Regions from separate parts of the Streptomyces deccanensis genome, predicted to be linked through region 2. Evidence: predicted binding sites of a transcription regulator. Region 2 holds the regulator's gene; the other holds the start of a gene.

Region 1 (8,607 bases), 1.2 Mb from region 2:
GCCGCGGGTGCCGGCGAACAGGCCCTGGTCCTCGACGTCGATGCCCGCGTAGGCGAAGGTCGCGGGCAGCCGTTCGGCGAAGTACTTCAGCTGGTCGGAGGCTTCGGCGCCGGTGCGGGTGGCGAGGTTCAGGTTGTGCAGCTCGTCGACCAGGACCAGGTCGACATGGACGTGAGCGCCGGTCGCGCAGACCGCGTTGACGACGTCGGTGATGTTGAAGCGGGTGGGGAAGTCCAGGCCGAAGAACCGGGCGAACTCCATGGCGAGCATCTTCGGTGTGGCGGCCGGCGGGACGGTGACATAGACGACCGGGAGCCGGGCTCGGTCGCGTGGGTGGCGCTTGCGGACCGCGATCTCGTGGGCCCGCCCGAGTTGGGAGAGGGCGGTGGTCTTCCCTGTGCCGGAGGCGCCGCTGATGATGACGCCCCGACGGGCGGAGATCTGCTGCCGGTTGAGCTGGACCAGGAGCCGTGAGGTGGCGATGACCTTCTGGATGGTCGGGGTGTTCACCAGCGGCAGGTCGCCGTGGTAGTTCCGGCGCACGTCGTCGTGGTGCAGGTTCTCCTTCTGGGACAGGGCGGCCTGTTGGGCTGCGGTCAGCAGCGGGGGCGGGGACGGTTCGTGCTCGACGAAGCGACGCCATCCCTCCTTCGTGGTCAGCGGGCTGTCCGGCGGTGGCTCCTGCCCCGTGGCCTGCTGCGGGACGAACGAGGTGCGGGAGGGCCTGGTCATAGCCACCTTTCGGCTTCTGCGTGGGCGTCGAAGACACCGAACGGGATCACCTCGTCCGGTTCGGTGCTGGAGTCGGGCGGGGCTGGTTCCGGGGCGGCGCGTGGTGAGGGCGGCCGGTGAGAGGCGGCTGCGACGCGTGTGCGGCCGACGACCTTCGCAGTGCGGGTGTCCGGGCCGTCCTCGGCGCGGGTCAGCAACTCGTCCAGGACCCGGGCGACCGCCGCTTCATTGGTGTCGTCCAGTCCGGCCTCGGCGGCCAGCCGACGGGCGTGCTGCCAGGTGAAGTCCGCGAACGGCGCGTTCACCAGCGGAAGATGCACCCAGGGGACGGTGACCCAGCCCCGCTGGGTGCGTACGAATACCTGGGACAGGTCGTAGGGGTCGTAGTGGATCTCCCAGAGACCGCGCTTGGCCGCATGCCCGGAGTGCTGGCGCCGCAGAGGCCCCAACTCGGCGCTGTCGTAGGTGCGGTAGTTGATCCGGATGCCGTAGCCGTTGACGGCCCGCCAGGTCACCGGCAGCAGTTCCAGGTAGTCCTCACCGCGCAGGACCAGCGGCAGGTAGCCGCAGGCCGCGACCAGGGAGGTGTACTTGTCGTTCGGCGACATCGCCTTCTTCGGGCGGAACGGGTCGCGCAGAGCATCGTGCGCTCTGGCTTGCCACCCGGCCAGCAGCCACTCGTCCAGCAGGTCCTGGAGTTCGGGGACCGTCCAGACGGCCCGGTCCTCGATCCGTTCGCCGCGGCGAGAAACCTCCCGCCCGGTGTAGGCGGGAAGGTGCTGGACGAACAGCGTGTTGATCGCGGAGAACGTCGCCTCCACGATGGCCTTGTCGGTGGGCGTGCGCGGACGTGCTCTCTGCACCGAGATGCCGAGCCGGTCGCAGGCCCGTACGAAGGTGTCGGAGATGAACACCTTGCCGCCGTCGATGACGACGGTGTCCGGCACGATCACCGGTTTCGCCGCGGCCTGTTCCATCCGCGCGTCCACGTCGAGCAGCCGCAGGTGCGGCATCCGCGATGCCGCCATCCGCAGCGAGGCGGGCCAGCCGGGCCGCATGGGCTCGGGCACCAGCATCCGGGCCAGCAACAGCGAGGCGTCCACCGCCTTGGTGCCCACCGGCCGCAGTACCGCGGCGCAGATCGTCCGCGTCGCGACGTCGACCGCGATCGTCAGATCCGCGCGGGCTGTCAGCCCTGAATCGAGCACCACCATCACATCCAAGGGGGTGGAGTCGATCTGTACTTGTTCCCCGGGACGGTCCGCGAACGTCGGGGTGAACGGGCCTTCGGGTCGGTTCGCCGTCTGCCGCCGCGTGACGGCCGAACCAAAGGTGTGCCTCCCCGCGGAGAGAACGTCGATCAGCTTGTAGAAGGTCCGCTGACTCGGCAGTGGCACCACCCCTTCGCCGTGGGTGGCCTCCACCAGCTTGACCACCCGGCGGATCAGCCGCGACCGGGTCCCTGTCGAGGCGTGCGTCTCCGCTTCCAGGGCCTCTTGGACGGCCGCGACCAGCCGGGCGTCCGCCCGCCCCGTCGCCTCCCAGGTCTGCGTCGCCCGCTGGTCCACCAGCCCCCAGACCCCCTGCCGGACGTAGCGCGACCGTCGGCTCTGCACGGTTCGAACGGTCACCCCCAGCTCTCGCGCCTTCGCGGCCATCCGCTCCATCAGCGAGAAGGCAGCCGGGTCATAGCCGGGGCGCGGCGGCGTGCCCGGCACGGTGCCGGGCAGCAGCCCGGTCTCGACCTCCACCATGTGCCGTTCCCACTCGCGTGCCGCCTCCCGCACCGGCTCCGGCAGCGTTGCAAGCAACGCGGACGGCTCCACCGCGGGCAGCGGCTCCGTGCCGGTGACGGTGAAGTCCGGCGCCGCCATCAGGTGCGACGCCAGCACCACCGATTCCGCCCCCGTCGCAGACCGCAGCCGCACCGACGTGCCGGCGAGCGCCACCACCTGGTGATCCCCGTCGTCGTAGGTGACCCAGTCGCCAGGCCGCAGCACCGGCTTGCCCGGCCCGGCCGTCACCGCCGCACCCCCGCTGACACCAGCGAGAGGGCATGCAGCGGCACCGACACATCCGCCGTCAGCTCGTGCGACCACAGCAGGTGGAACAGCACGGGGAGAACCCGGATCGGATCCCCCACCGCTAGGGCCCCTTCCAGCAGCGGCTGTGGCTCGGCGAAGGCCGTCAGCAGCTCGGAGGCCACGGGCTCCAGCCGGTGCCGAGGGTGGCGGTAGCCCGCCAGCCAGCGCACATTGCGCACCACGATCACGTCCGGCGCCCCCACTAGCCGGAACTCCCACCCCAGCTGAGCGCAGGCCGTCTGCGTCGCCTCGAACTTCGCCACATCCCGCGGCTTGCGCCGATCCGCCGGACGGCAGTCGACCACCACCGCCGTGCCGCTCTCGCGGCGGGCGAAATAGTCCGGCGCATGCGAGACGCTTTTCCCCGCGTCCGAACGCCAGAACAGCCAGAACGGCTGAGACGAGATCCCCACCACCGACGGGTCGAAGTCCAGCAGCATCACATGATCGCGCTCCAGCCAGGACTCGTACCCGATGTGCCCGCCCACCGTGGACGACCACCACAGGCCCGGCAGATGCCGCTGACCCTTGTACGACTTGAACGCGCGTACCGGCACGACATCCTCGAACCGCACCGCCCAGGCATCCACCAGCGGGCGACGGAACTCAGACCCGTCCCGCTCGGCGTACGCGACCTCGAACCCCTCCGCCGGCGGCCCGGAGACCCCGCCCGGCAGTACCCCTAACGAACCTGCCACGACTCACTAACCCGAGCCCGCGACGAAAGGTCACTCTGCAAAGCGAAAGACCGGACGAAACCTGAAGCTGCAAAACGAAGAGATCCACGTCACAGGACATCGTGATCGCCCACAGCGAACGGATGCCGCCTCGGGGAACATTCGTCGGCTCATGTGCATTGAGTCGGCATAGCTCAACTTGACTGCCGAGGGAGAGATCATGGCATCGACGTCCGCACCGCTCACCCTGCCCGTGCTGCCGCTCGACGAGGAGGTCGTGCTGCCGGGGATGGTGGTGCCGCTGGACCTCAACGACACCGACGTACGCGCCGCGGTGGAGGCCGCGCAGGCGGCCGCGCGCGCCGAACCCGGGAAGCCGAAGGTGCTGCTGGTGCCGCGGATCGACGGGGCCTACGCGAGCACCGGCGTGCTCGGGACCGTCGAGCAGGTCGGACGGCTGGCGGACGGGGATCCGGGAGCGCTGATCCGCGCCATAGGGCGCGTGCGGATCGGCGCCGGGACCACCGGGCCCGGTGCCGCCCTGTGGGTCGAGGGGACCCGCGTCGACGACAGCGTGCCGGAGCCGCTGCCCGGGCAGGTCGTCGAACTCGTCAAGGAGTACAAGGCCCTTGCCACCAGCTGGCTGCGCAAGCGCGGCGCCTGGCAGGTCGTGGACCGGGTGCAGGCCATCGACGACGTCTCCGCGCTCGCCGACAACTCCGGCTACTCGCCCTTCCTCACCACCGAACAGAAGATTCAGCTCCTGGAGACCGCCGACGCCGTCGCCCGGCTGAAGCTCGCCACCCAGCTGCTGCGCGACCACCTCGCCGAGCAGGACGTGGCCGAGACCATCGCCAAGGACGTCCAGGAGGGCGTCGACAAGCAGCAGCGCGAGTTCCTGCTGCGGCGTCAGCTCGAAGCCGTCCGCAAGGAACTGCGCGAGCTCAACGGCGAGAAGGACGGCGAGGAGTCCGACGACTACCGGGCGCGCGTCGAGGCCGCCGACCTGCCGGAGGCGGTCCGGGAGGCCGCGCTCAAGGAGGTCGACAAGCTGGAGCGGTCCAGCGACCAGTCGCCCGAGGGCGGCTGGATCCGCACCTGGCTCGACACCGTCCTCGAACTGCCGTGGAACGAGCGGACCGAGGACGCGTACGACATCCAGGGCGCGAAGGGCGTCCTCGACGCCGAGCACGCCGGGCTGGAGGACGTCAAGGAACGCATCACCGAGTACCTCGCGGTGCGCAAGCGTCGGGCCGACCGGGGCCTCGGTGTCGTCGGCGGGCGGCGCGGCGGTGCCGTGCTCGCGCTCGTCGGGCCGCCCGGCGTCGGCAAGACCAGCCTCGGCGAGTCCGTCGCGCACGCCATGGGGCGCAAGTTCGTCCGGGTCGCGCTCGGCGGTGTGCGGGACGAGGCGGAGATCCGCGGGCACCGGCGTACGTACGTCGGCGCGCTCCCCGGACGGATCGTCCGCGCCATCAAGGAAGCCGGGTCCATGAACCCGGTCGTCCTGCTCGACGAGATCGACAAGGTGGGCTCCGACTTCCGGGGCGACCCGGCGGCCGCGCTGCTCGAAGTCCTCGACCCCGCGCAGAACCACACCTTCCGGGACCACTACCTGGAGGTCGAGCTGGACCTGAGCGACGTCGTCTTCCTCGCCACCGCCAACGTGCTGGAGTCGATCCCCGAGGCCCTGCTCGACCGGATGGAACTCGTCCGGCTCGACGGGTACACGGAGGACGAGAAGGTCGTCATCGCCCGGGACCACCTGCTGCCCCGCCAGCTGGAGCGGGCCGGACTCGACGCCGACGAGGTCGTCCTCGACGAGAGCGCGCTGCGCAAGCTCGCCGGTGAGTACACGCGCGAGGCGGGCGTACGGAACCTGGAGCGGTCCGTGGCGCGGCTGCTGCGCAAGGTCGCCGCCCAGCACGAACTGGGTCAGCGGGAGCTGCCGTTCACCGTCACCGACGGGGAGCTGCGCGGGCTCATCGGCCGGCCGCACCACGTGCCCGAGTCCGCCCAGGACCCGGCGGAGCGGCGTACGGCGGTGCCCGGTGTCGCCACCGGGCTCGCGGTCACCGGCGCGGGCGGCGACGTGCTGTACGTCGAGGCGTCGCTGGCCGACCCGGAGACGGGCGCGGCGGGGCTGACCCTCACCGGTCAGCTCGGTGACGTGATGAAGGAGTCCGCGCAGATCGCGCTCTCCTTCCTGCGCTCGCACGGCGCGGAGCTGGAGCTGCCCGTCGCCGACCTGAAGGACCGGGGCGTGCACATCCACTTCCCGGCGGGCGCGGTCCCCAAGGACGGCCCCAGCGCCGGCGTCACCATGACGACGGCCCTCGCCTCGCTGCTGTCCGGGCGGCTGGTCCGTACGGACGTGGCGATGACGGGTGAGGTCTCGCTGACCGGGCGGGTGCTGCCGATCGGCGGGGTGAAGCAGAAGCTGCTCGCCGCGCACCGGGCCGGTGTCACCACCGTCGTCATTCCCAAGCGGAACGAGGCGGACCTCGACGATGTGCCGGCGGAGGTGCTGGAGAAGCTGGACGTCCACGCGGTCACCGATGTCCGGCAGGTGCTGGAGCTGGCGCTGGCGCCGGCGGAGGTCGGGGTGCCCGTGGCTGCGTGAGCGTTCCACTTGGGGGCCGCGGGTGGGGGCGCGTGCGAGTGAGTGGTCGGGTGCCGGTGGGTGGGGCTTCTCGCGCAGTTCCCCGCGCCCCTGAAGGAGCCTTCGGCCCTTCGATGAAAAGCACGGGGCGCAGCCCCTGCTTTTCAGGGGCGCGGGGAACTGCGCGACCAGCCCCCACCCACCCGCACCCGACAACGCACCCGACCCGGCCCTTTTCCCCACGTGGCGGTCACCGACCGCTTCCGCCTGCGAAATACTGACCGGCGGGTACCGGAATCGGAAAGCAGGAGCGCTGACGTGCACGACGAGGGCGGAAACGGCGACGGCGGCGTCGCGGCCGGCATGGACCAGGCGTTCCTGGCGCTGGAGCGCGAGTTGACGGTCCTGTTGCGGCGCGCCCGGGCCAAGTCCGGGGAGATGGCCAGGGCCGTCCACCCCGACCTGGAGTCCGCCGCCTACGGCCTCCTCGCCCGCCTCGACGAGACCGGCCGGCTGCGTGCCACCGAACTCGCCGCCTACATCGGCGTCGGCAAGGCCACCATGTCCCGTCAGCTCCGCGCCCTGGAGCACCTCGGTCTCATCGCCCGCGAACCCGACCCCGCCGACGGGCGTGCCTGGCTCGTGCACCTCACGGAGGAGGGCCGGGCGCGTTTCCGGGCGGTCCGGGACGCCCGCCGCGTCGCCTACGTGCGGCAGCTAGCCGACTGGGACCGGGACGAGGTGGCCCAACTCGCGCGCCTGCTGCACCAGCTGAACCGGGGCGTCGAGGGCTGAGACCCGACCGGGGCCGCTCACCACTCCACGAACACCACGCTCGCGTCGTCGTGCGTCTTGGCGCGGCCCAGGAACTCCCGCTCCACATCGGTGGCTTCCAGTTCCCGCACGCGCTGCACCAGCCCCCGTGCCCCCGTCTTCCGGACGAGGGTGAGGCAGTCCGCCCAGTCGCCCTCGCGGAACGTCTCCACCCAGCGGCCCGCCCCGTCCGTCAACGCGACCAGCGAGCGGACCTCCTCGCGGGGGACCGTTCCCGTGACCGCCCGCGCGGCCACGGCGGGATCCGCGGCGGCCGTCCAGAATCCGCCCTCCTTGTTCCGCACCGTCGAGTCGACGATCGCGGCCGACGCCAAGGACTCCCGGGGCAGCAGGGAGAGACGGTCGTCGAGGACGGCCTCCACCGCGCCGTCCGGCCGCTCGAACAGCAGGGCCGAGTCCGACAACACCAGGTACTCCACGGCCGCTTGCGACCAGCGGGCGAGGGCCACTGTGGCCTGTGGGGTCCGTGGGTGAGAAAGGTCACAGGTTTGGACGTGGGCCCGGGCGGTACGGGAAATGGCCTGTGAGAGCACGTCGGGCAACGGTGAATCCCGCTCCGAAACGGACAGTTCGGTCAGGGTGCCGCCGAGGCGGGAGGTGAACCATGCGACCGAATGTCGACAGCCGTAGCCGTCGGGCGGCGGAGTCACGCCGTCGAGGACGACGAGGGCGCCGCCCTGTCCCCCCGCGGGCAGGGCCACGGACGCGAAGTCCTCGTTGGGGCGAAGGGGATCGCCGGGTTCCGAGACGAGTTCCGTGCGCATTCGGCCAGTCTGCACGAGCCCGCCACAAGATCCGTGAAAGACCGACAACGGTCGCCGTACGACCCGGACCCTCCAGACGGGCCGCCGGGTATGGCATGGAATGATCGTGAGCGGTGAAGCGCGGCGGCGAATACTGTCAAAGCACGTCGCCGACGTCCAACCGGCCCGTCACAGGGGGCATCGGCACGGGCCGGAGGAACTTGCCCGCCAACTCCCCGGGGATGTTCACTCCTTCGGGTGGCGGGACTGATGATGCGGGACCACTGCCCACCGGCACTGGGAGGGTCGGGAGCCGTACCGGGGGGACGGCCGTATTTGACGAGTTGACGGATCGTCACCCGGGCTAATGGGTACACGAGTCAGGAATGCGAGCACCGGTGCAGAAGACGCGGCCTCGGCGCGCAGGCAAGCAGGCAGCTTCGAAGGCCTCCGCGGCCTCCCCGAACCAGCAGGGGACGGCGCAGGCCCCCGCCGTCGGCACCGGGCGGAAGGCGCACGTACGCAACCGGCTCATCGTCGCCGTGGCCGTCGTGGCCGCCGCCATAGCGGGCGCCGGGGCGCCCTCGATCCTCGCCGCCTCGGAGCAACTGCACGACACCCAGCGCCTGGTCACGCTCGCCGAGCAGACCCAGGAGGCGCTCACCCTCGCGCACGCCCTCGCGGACGAGCGGGACGAGGTCACCGCGTACATCGCCGCCGGGCGCCCCAAGTCGGCCGCGCCCAGCGAGCAGCGCGGTGACCGCGTCGACACCCAGGCCGAGGAGCTGAGCGCCGACTCCGACATCTCCGCCGCTCTGCGCGAGGACATCGAGTCCATCGCCGGCGTACGGGAATCCGCGCTCTCCGGGAAGAGCACCGCTCTGGAGGCGCACACGGCGTACACCGCCGTCGTCACCGAGCTCCACGCCCTCGCC
Region 2 (8,607 bases):
TGGCCACCGCCGACGTGGTGCTCGTCCTGGTCTCGCGGAAGCGGGCGGGGCGGGAGCTGTGGCGGGGCGGGCCGGACCATCTCGCCCACCGGCTGCGGCGGATCGGGCTCAGGCCGCCGGGGGTGGTGGTCGTGATGGGGGTCGCGGCCGCGGGGTCCACGGGGGTGGGGCTCGCCATCCACATGCTGTGGACGCAGCCGCGCACGGCGTGGTGGGTGGCGTTGGCGACCGGCCTGGTCGTCCTGGGCATGCTCTTCGTCCCGCCCCCCACGACGCGACCGGCCCCCACGACGTCCGTGCGCGTCCCCCGCCCTGTCCCCACGGGCGCCGCGCCGCACACCCGCCGCCACCCCATCCCCGGAGGCCGCGCCCCCGGCCCCCCGCCCCGCCCCGACCGCTTCCGGGAACAGGAGGCGGCGGAACTGGGGAGGAGGGGGTGGGTGGGGTAGGGGTGGTGCAGGTTGGGGGCGGGGTGGGGTGGGGTGCCTGCCGGTTGGGCTGGTTGGGCGGGCCTCGGGCGGCTACGGGGCGGCTGGTGGGCGAGGGGCCGGATGCTCGGGTTGGGGAGCGGCACTGGGGGCGGGGTGGGGTGCCTGCCGGTTGGGCTGGTTGGGCTGGTTGGGCGATGGGCTTGCGCCTGCGCATGGACGGGGGTCAGGGGCTGCGTCCGTGCGTCGACGGGGTCACCCGGTGCCCCGGTCGGCGGCGTGGCGGCGGTCCTCCTGGCCGGGTGGTTCGGCCTCCAGGCCGGTGGGGGTTCGCGCGCAGTTCCCCGCGCCCCTGACGGGCGCGAGGTCCTGGGGCCTGGTGAATGCGGGGTGCGGCTGCGCATGACGGGGGCTGCGGGCTGCGTCCGTGCATCGACGGGTCACCCGGTGCCTCGGGCGGCGGCGAGGCGGTTGTCGGCCTCGCCGTGGTTCGGCTGCCGGGCCGGTGGGGGTTCTCGCGCAGTTCCCCGCGCCCCTTAAGGGCGCGCCAGGCCCTGGCGGGCCTGAGGGAGCGGGGTGCGGCCCTCTGGGGTCCCACGCTCTCCTCGTCGCCCGTCGCCCGTCGCCCGTCGCCCGTCGCGTCGCGCACCGCCCACCACTCCGCACCGCCCCCCGGCCGCCCGCCCCTCGGCACCCCGTCACCCACCCCGCGCGTCACTCTCGTACCCGACGCGCGCCCGCATCGTGGACGTATACGCGCAGGTCAGACGGCGGTTGCGTATAAGGAAAACATAAGAGTTGAGTCTCCTCCGCTCAGGTCTGTTGACCCATCGGGGGGCGTCATGCACACTTGAGTCCGTTCCACTCAAGTCATTGTTGGAGGAATTGAAATGGCACGTGCGGTCGGCATCGACCTGGGCACGACTAACTCCGTCGTCAGCGTTCTTGAAGGCGGCGAGCCCACCGTCATCACCAACGCAGAGGGCGCCAGGACCACGCCGTCCGTCGTCGCCTTCGCCAAGAACGGTGAGGTGCTCGTCGGCGAGGTAGCCAAGCGCCAGGCGGTCACGAACGTGGACCGGACCATCCGGTCCGTCAAGCGTCACATGGGCACGGACTGGAAGATCGAGCTCGACGGGAAGCACTTCAACCCGCAGCAGATGAGCGCGTTCATCCTGCAGAAGCTGAAGCGCGACGCCGAGGCCTACCTGGGCGAGAAGGTCGCGGACGCGGTCATCACCGTCCCGGCCTACTTCAACGACTCCGAGCGCCAGGCGACGAAGGAGGCCGGTGAGATCGCGGGCCTCAACGTCCTGCGCATCGTCAACGAGCCCACCGCCGCCGCCCTCGCCTACGGCCTCGACAAGGACGACCAGACGATCCTCGTCTTCGACCTCGGTGGCGGCACCTTCGACGTGTCCCTCCTGGAGATCGGTGACGGCGTCGTCGAGGTGAAGGCCACCAACGGTGACAACCACCTCGGTGGTGACGACTGGGACCAGCGCGTCGTCGACTACCTGGTGCAGCAGTTCCGCGCCGGCCACGGCGTCGACCTCGCCAAGGACAAGATGGCGCTGCAGCGTCTGCGCGAGGCCGCCGAGAAGGCGAAGATCGAGCTGTCGAGCTCCACCGAGACCTCGATCAACCTGCCCTACATCACGGCCTCCGCCGAGGGCCCGCTGCACCTGGACGAGAAGCTCACGCGCGCCCAGTTCCAGCAGCTGACGGCCGACCTGCTGGAGCGCTGCAAGACGCCGTTCCACAACGTCATCAAGGACGCCGGGATCGCGCTGTCCGAGATCGACCACGTCGTTCTCGTCGGTGGTTCGACGCGTATGCCGGCCGTCGCCGAGCTGGTCAAGGAGCTGACCGGTGGCAAGGAGGCCAACAAGGGTGTGAACCCGGACGAGGTCGTCGCCATCGGCGCCTCCCTCCAGGCCGGTGTCCTGAAGGGTGAGGTCAAGGACGTCCTGCTCCTCGACGTCACCCCGCTGTCCCTCGGTATCGAGACCAAGGGCGGCATCATGACCAAGCTCATCGAGCGGAACACGACGATCCCGACCAAGCGGTCCGAGATCTTCACCACCGCCGAGGACAACCAGCCGTCCGTGCAGATCCAGGTCTACCAGGGCGAGCGCGAGATCGCGGCGTACAACAAGAAGCTCGGGATGTTCGAGCTGACCGGTCTGCCGCCGGCGCCCCGCGGCGTCCCGCAGATCGAGGTCTCCTTCGACATCGACGCCAACGGCATCATGCACGTGACCGCGAAGGACCTGGGCACGGGCAAGGAGCAGAAGATGACCGTCACCGGCGGCTCCTCGCTGCCGAAGGACGAGGTCGACCGGATGCGCCAGGAGGCCGAGCAGTACGCGGAGGAGGATCACCGCCGCCGCGAGGCCGCCGAGACCCGCAACCAGGGCGAGCAGCTCGTCTACCAGACCGAGAAGTTCCTCAAGGACAACGAGGACAAGGTCCCCGGTGACATCAAGACCGAGGTCGAGGCCTCCGTCGCCGAGCTGAAGGAAGCGCTCAAGGGCGAGGACACCGCCGAGATCCGCACGGCCACCGAGAAGGTCGCGGCCGTCTCGCAGAAGCTCGGCCAGGCCCTCTACGCCGACGCCCAGGCCGCGCAGGCCGCGGGCGGCGAGGCCGGCGCCGGCGCCGGTGACGCCAAGGCCGACGATGACGTCGTCGACGCCGAGATCGTCGACGAGGACCGGAAGGACGGTGCCGCGTGACGGAGGAGACCCCGGGCTTCGACGAGCAGCAGCCGCAGTCGGCTCAGCCGCAGCAGCCTGATGTCCCCTCCGGCTCCGAGGACGCCGAGCCGAAGGCCGCCCCCCAGGAGGGGGCGGCCCCGGCCGGGGACGCGGCAGCGACGGCCCAGGTTGCCGGTCTGACGGCGCAGCTGGACCAGGTGCGTACGGCGCTCGGTGAGCGCACGGCGGACCTCCAGCGCCTCCAGGCCGAGTACCAGAACTACCGTCGCCGGGTCGAGCGCGACCGGATCACGGTCAAGGAGATCGCCATCGCGAACCTCCTCACCGAACTCCTGCCCGTGCTCGACGACATCGGGCGCGCGCGGGAGCACGGCGAACTCGTCGGCGGCTTCAAGTCCGTCGCCGAGTCCCTCGAGACCGTGGCGGCGAAGATGGGACTCATGCAGTTCGGCAAGGAGGGCGAGCCCTTCGACCCGACGATCCACGAGGCCCTGATGCACAGTTACGCGCCCGACGTCACCGAGACGACGTGCGTGGCGATTCTCCAGCCGGGGTATCGCATCGGCGAGCGCACCATCCGCCCCGCGCGGGTGGCCGTGGCCGAGCCGCAGCCCGGCGCGCAGACCGCCAAGGCCGAGGAGGCCGAGGCGGCCGACGACAAGGAGAGCGGTGGCCCGGACGAGGGCTGACGCCGACGGAGTGCACACCCGGTGGAAGGAGGGACGTCGCGGATGAGTACGAAGGACTTCATCGAGAAGGACTACTACAAGGTCCTCGGCGTCCCCAAGGACGCCACCGAGGCCGAGATCAAGAAGGCGTACCGCAAGCTCGCCCGCGAGTACCACCCGGACGCCAACAAGGGGAACGTCAAGGCCGAGGAGCGCTTCAAGGAGATCTCCGAGGCCAACGACATCCTCGGTGACCCCAAGAAGCGCAAGGAGTACGACGAGGCCCGCGCCCTCTTCGGCAACGGCGGCTTCCGCCCCGGACCCGGCGCCGGCGGCTCGTTCAACTTCGACCTGGGCGACCTCTTCGGAGGCGGCGCCCAGGGCGGGGGGCAGGCGGGCGGCTTCGGCGGGGGCATCGGCGATGTCTTCGGCGGCCTGTTCAACCGGGGCAGCTCCGGCACCACGCGGGTGCAGCCCCGGCGCGGCCAGGACATCGAGTCCGAGGTCACGCTGAGCTTCACCGAGGCCATCGAGGGCGCGACCGTGCCCCTGCGGATGTCCTCGCAGTCGCCCTGCAAGGGCTGTTCCGGCACCGGCGACGCCAACGGCACGCCCCGGGTGTGCCCGACGTGCGTCGGCACCGGCCAGGTCGCGCGGGGCTCCGGCGGCGGCTTCTCCCTGACCGACCCCTGCCCGGACTGCAAGGGCCGGGGCCTGATCGCCGAGAACCCCTGCGACATCTGCAAGGGCTCGGGCCGCGCCAAGTCCTCCCGCACCATGCAGGTCCGCATCCCGGCGGGCGTCCTGGACGGCCAGCGGATCCGGCTGCGCGGCAAGGGTGCCCCCGGTGAACGGGGCGGCCCGGCGGGTGACCTGTACGTCGTCGTGCACGTCGACCCGCACCCGGTGTTCGGCCGCAAGGACGACAACCTCACGGTGACCGTCCCGGTGACCTACCCCGAGGCGGCGCTCGGCGGAGAGGTCCGGGTCCCGACCCTGGGCGGACCGCCGGTCACCCTGAAACTGCCTCCGGGCACCCCCAACGGCCGTACGATGCGGGCCCGGGGCAAGGGCGCCTTCCGCAAGGACGGCACCCGGGGGGACCTGCTGATCACGGTCGAGGTGAGTGTCCCGAAGGACCTGTCGGGGAAGGCTCGTGACGCGCTGGAGGCGTATCGCGAGGCGACCGCGGGCGAGGACCCGCGAGCGGAGCTGTTCCAGGCCGCGAAGGGAGCATGAATGTGATGGACGGCCGCCGTAGAAACCCCTATGAGCTGACGGAAGAGACACCGGTGTACGTCATCTCGGTGGCCGCCCAGCTCTCCGGTCTGCACCCGCAGACCCTGCGCCAGTACGACCGTCTCGGACTGGTCTCCCCGGACCGCACCGCCGGGCGGGGCCGTCGCTACTCGGCCCGTGACATCGAACTGCTGCGCACCGTCCAGCAGTTGTCGCAGGACGAGGGCATCAATCTGGCCGGCATCAAGCGCATCATCGAACTGGAGAACCAGGTCGCCGCGCTCCAGTCCCGGGTGGCCGAGATGGAGGCCGCCCTCGACGGCGCCGCCGCGGCCATGCGCCAGCGCGAGGCGGCGGTCCACGCGTCGTACCGGCGCGACCTGGTGCCGTATCAGGAAGTGCAGCAGAGCAGTGCGCTGGTGGTGTGGCGGCCGAAGGGTCGGCAGACATCGGCCGACTGACGGTTCGGCAGACATCGGCCGACTGACGGTTCGGCAGACGTCGGCCGACTGACGGTTCGGCAGCCGTTCGTCTGACGGCTCGTCAAGTACGGGCAGGGGCCCGGAGGTTCGCACGAACCTCCGGGCCCCTGCCCGTTTCCGGTGTCAGCTCCCGGGGTTCAGTTCGGTCGCCGTCACGACCTCCGCCTCGCCGGTCCACTTGTAGTGCGAGTTCCAGTCGTCGTCCACGGCGTCGACGAAGAAGCAGCGTTCCTCGCCGTCCGGGTCGGTGCGGTACTCGTACGAGGTCGTGGTGGCCGACAACCACTCCACCTCGCCCGCGTAGCACATCTGCTCGCCCTCGTCGCCGACGAGTTCGCCGCCGTAGACGACGTACCGGGCCAGGTCGGGCGTCGGGTTGGCGTCCCAGTTCAGCTCGAAGCCGTACTCGGTCGGTGTGGCGGTCAGCCCCGTGACCGCGGAGGGCGGGGTGTCGTCCCGGCGCCGCCCGTCGACGGAGGCGGACCGCGCGGACTCGTTGCCCGCCGCGTCGACCGCGGTCACCCGGTAGTGGTAGGTGACGCCCTGCTCGGTGGAGGCGTCCCGGTACGAGAGCTGGTCGGTGGTGCCGACCCGGGTGTAGGTGCCGTCGGCGCTCGCCGCCCGGTACACCCGGTACGACGACGCTCCCGTGACCGCCGTCCAGCCGACGCGGATGCCGCCGTCCTCGGAGGTGTCGGTGATGTCCACACCCTGGGGAACGCCGGGCGCGACCCGGTCGACGGTGGTGACGGCCTTCTCCGCAGTGCTCTGCGACTCGTTCCCGGCCTGGTCGAGGGCGCGGACCACGTAGTGGTACCGCGCGCCGGTGACCGGGAGGGTGGCGTCCGTGAACGACGTCCCCGTGGTCGTCGTCATCGGCTCGGCGAAGGCCCCGCCCGCCGCGCGGCGGTACACGCGGTAGCCCCGGAGGTCCATCTCCTTGTTCTTCGCCCAGCTCAGCTTGGCCTTGCCGGTCGCCTGGTCGTACGCCATGGCGAGACCCGCCGGCGTCAGGGGGGCGACCTTGTCGACGGTGGCGGAGGTGCGGGGTGTGTAGGTGAACTTGACCTTGGCGGAGCCGGTCCAGTTGACGTAGTCGACGCGGAGGGTGTGTTTGCCGGCGGGGATGGTGAGGTTGACGGTCTTGGAGACGGTGGTGGTGCCGTTCTTCCAGAGGTCGATCTTGCGGGCGCCGGTGGTGCCGGGGTCGAGGTAGACGCGGATGCCGTCGAGGCCGGAGGCGGAGAGGGTGAAGGGGCCGCCGGAGCCGAAGTCGCGGGCGAGGGTCCAGCGGACGCCGAAGTTGTTGCTCGGGAGTCCGGTGGCGGGTGCGCCGGTGCCCCAGTTCTGGTCGATCGTGCTGTCGCAGTCCGTCTTCTTCGGGGTGCCGGAGAAGGTGGTGTTGGCGAAGAGCTGCCGCTTGAAGACGGGGGAGGCGCAGGTCACGGCGGCGGACGCGGGCGCGGCCGCCGCCGTGAGCAGACCGGCCGTGGTGGCGAACACGACGGCGGTGGCCGTGCCGGCGGCCGTACGTCTGGCTGGGATCACTGGTGTCCTTGTGTCCTACGGCCCTTACGGTTTCGGGGCCTTGGGTCGTGTGAGGGGCGGTCGAGTGCTCAGGGGGCCAGGGCCGCCCAGGCGTCGCCGGGAGCGGATTCGGTGCCGTCGGCGTGGAGCGCGGTCACCCAGTAGAAGTGGGTGGTGCCGGCGGCGGCCGTGGTGTCGGTGTACGACGTGCCGGTCACCGGGTCGGCGGTCAGCGGCTCGTACGCGGCGGTGGCCGGGTTCCACCGGTACACCCGGTAGCCGGTGATGTCCGTCCCGTGGTATGAGCTGTCCAGCTTCCAGGTGAGGTCGACCGCGCCGCCGCCGTCGGCGACCTCGGCGTTCACGTCGACCAGCCAGTCCGCGGGGGTCTCCACGGTGGGCCGCAGGTCGAGCTCGGTGACGGTCGTGGACACCATCGTGTCGGCCGACGTGTAGTTGGAGTTGCCCGAGGTGTCCACCGCGTCCACGAAGTAGGTGTGGTCCTCGCCGTCCTGGAGGTTCGCCGAGTCGACGAGCCGGCTGGTGCCCGCTCCGACCGTGCCCACATGCGTGTACTCGGTCCCGTCGTCCACCGTGCTGCGCCGGAACACGTTGTACTCGGCGAGGTCGGTGACGGGGCTGTCGTCCCAGTCCAGGACCGTGCCGTACTCGGTGGCGGTGGCGGTGAAGCCGGTGACGAGCGGCGGGGCGGTGGCGTCGCCGTAGCCGTGGGAGATGGTCTGCGAGGGGCCCGACTCCCGGCCGAGCGCGTCGATGGTCGTCACCCAGTACACGTAGAACCCGTCGTTGGGGCTCGGCACGACCGTGGTGTCGGTGCAGGCGTAGCTGTACTTGGTGCCGTAGGCGGTGTCGACGAGCGTCGGCTCGCAGGGCGCCACCCGGGAGTCGACGACGTCGAACGTGCCGGTGGCGTCGTCGAAGCGGCGCTCCTCGCGGTGGACCCGGAACGTGGTGGGCGCGTACGGGGACACGTCCCAGCGCAGATCGACGCCACCGCCGTCCTCCGGACGGTTCTCCGTCTTCCACAGGTACGGCACCGCGAGCGGCCGGGCGATCGACACCACGGACGAGTACGCGGTGTTGCCCGCCGCGTCCGACACCGCGACCTTGTAGTACGAGGTCTCCCCGTACGGGGCGGTGGCATCGGTCGCCGAGTTGCCCCAGGGGCCCCTGACCTCCTCGAACGGTCCGCCGGGCGCGGCGGCCCTCAGCAGCCGGGTCGTCTCGGCCCCCTCGGACATCCACCACAGGGACACCCCGTCGAGGGCGGACTCACCGCTGACCTTCAGATCCCGGACGGTCGGCGCGATCCGGTCCACCGTGGTGACCGGCTGCTGGGCCGTGCCCGTCGACGCGTTGCCCGCCTTGTCGTAGGCGCGGACCTCGTAGTAGTACGTCGCCCCCGACTTCGGCAGCCCGGTGTCGGTGAACGAGGTGGCGGTGGTCGTCGCGAGCGGTGTGCTGCCGAACGAAGCGCCCTTGAGTCGCCGGTAGACCTTGTACCCGGCGAGGTCCATTTCCT

Evidence for each region. The regulator HspR, encoded in region 2, represses chaperone genes until heat shock. The targets are predictions, from matches to a motif close to TTGAGNNNNNNNNNCTCAA.
Region 1: a site for HspR is predicted at 3,673-3,691, ahead of lon (endopeptidase La). Genes of this name have one in related genera too.

Annotation. Positions count from the first base shown of each region.
Region 1 covers NZ_CP092431.1:6,929,138-6,937,744, forward strand. The annotation lists gene L3078_RS30935 (TniB family NTP-binding protein) at 1-732, opposite strand, end outside; gene L3078_RS30940 (Mu transposase C-terminal domain-containing protein) at 729-2,756, opposite strand; gene L3078_RS30945 (TnsA-like heteromeric transposase endonuclease subunit) at 2,753-3,514, opposite strand; gene lon (endopeptidase La) at 3,714-6,116, shown strand; gene L3078_RS30955 (MarR family winged helix-turn-helix transcriptional regulator) at 6,414-6,890, shown strand; gene L3078_RS30960 (protein phosphatase 2C domain-containing protein) at 6,908-7,693, opposite strand; gene L3078_RS30965 (sensor histidine kinase) at 8,059-8,607, shown strand, end outside.
Region 2 covers NZ_CP092431.1:5,691,552-5,700,158, forward strand. The annotation lists gene L3078_RS44635 (MraY family glycosyltransferase) at 1-449, shown strand, start outside; gene dnaK (molecular chaperone DnaK) at 1,319-3,166, shown strand; gene grpE (nucleotide exchange factor GrpE) at 3,163-3,837, shown strand; gene dnaJ (molecular chaperone DnaJ) at 3,880-5,055, shown strand; gene L3078_RS25420 (heat shock protein transcriptional repressor HspR) at 5,061-5,516, shown strand; gene L3078_RS44960 (fibronectin type III domain-containing protein) at 5,661-7,085, opposite strand; gene L3078_RS25430 (PA14 domain-containing protein) at 7,154-8,607, opposite strand, start outside.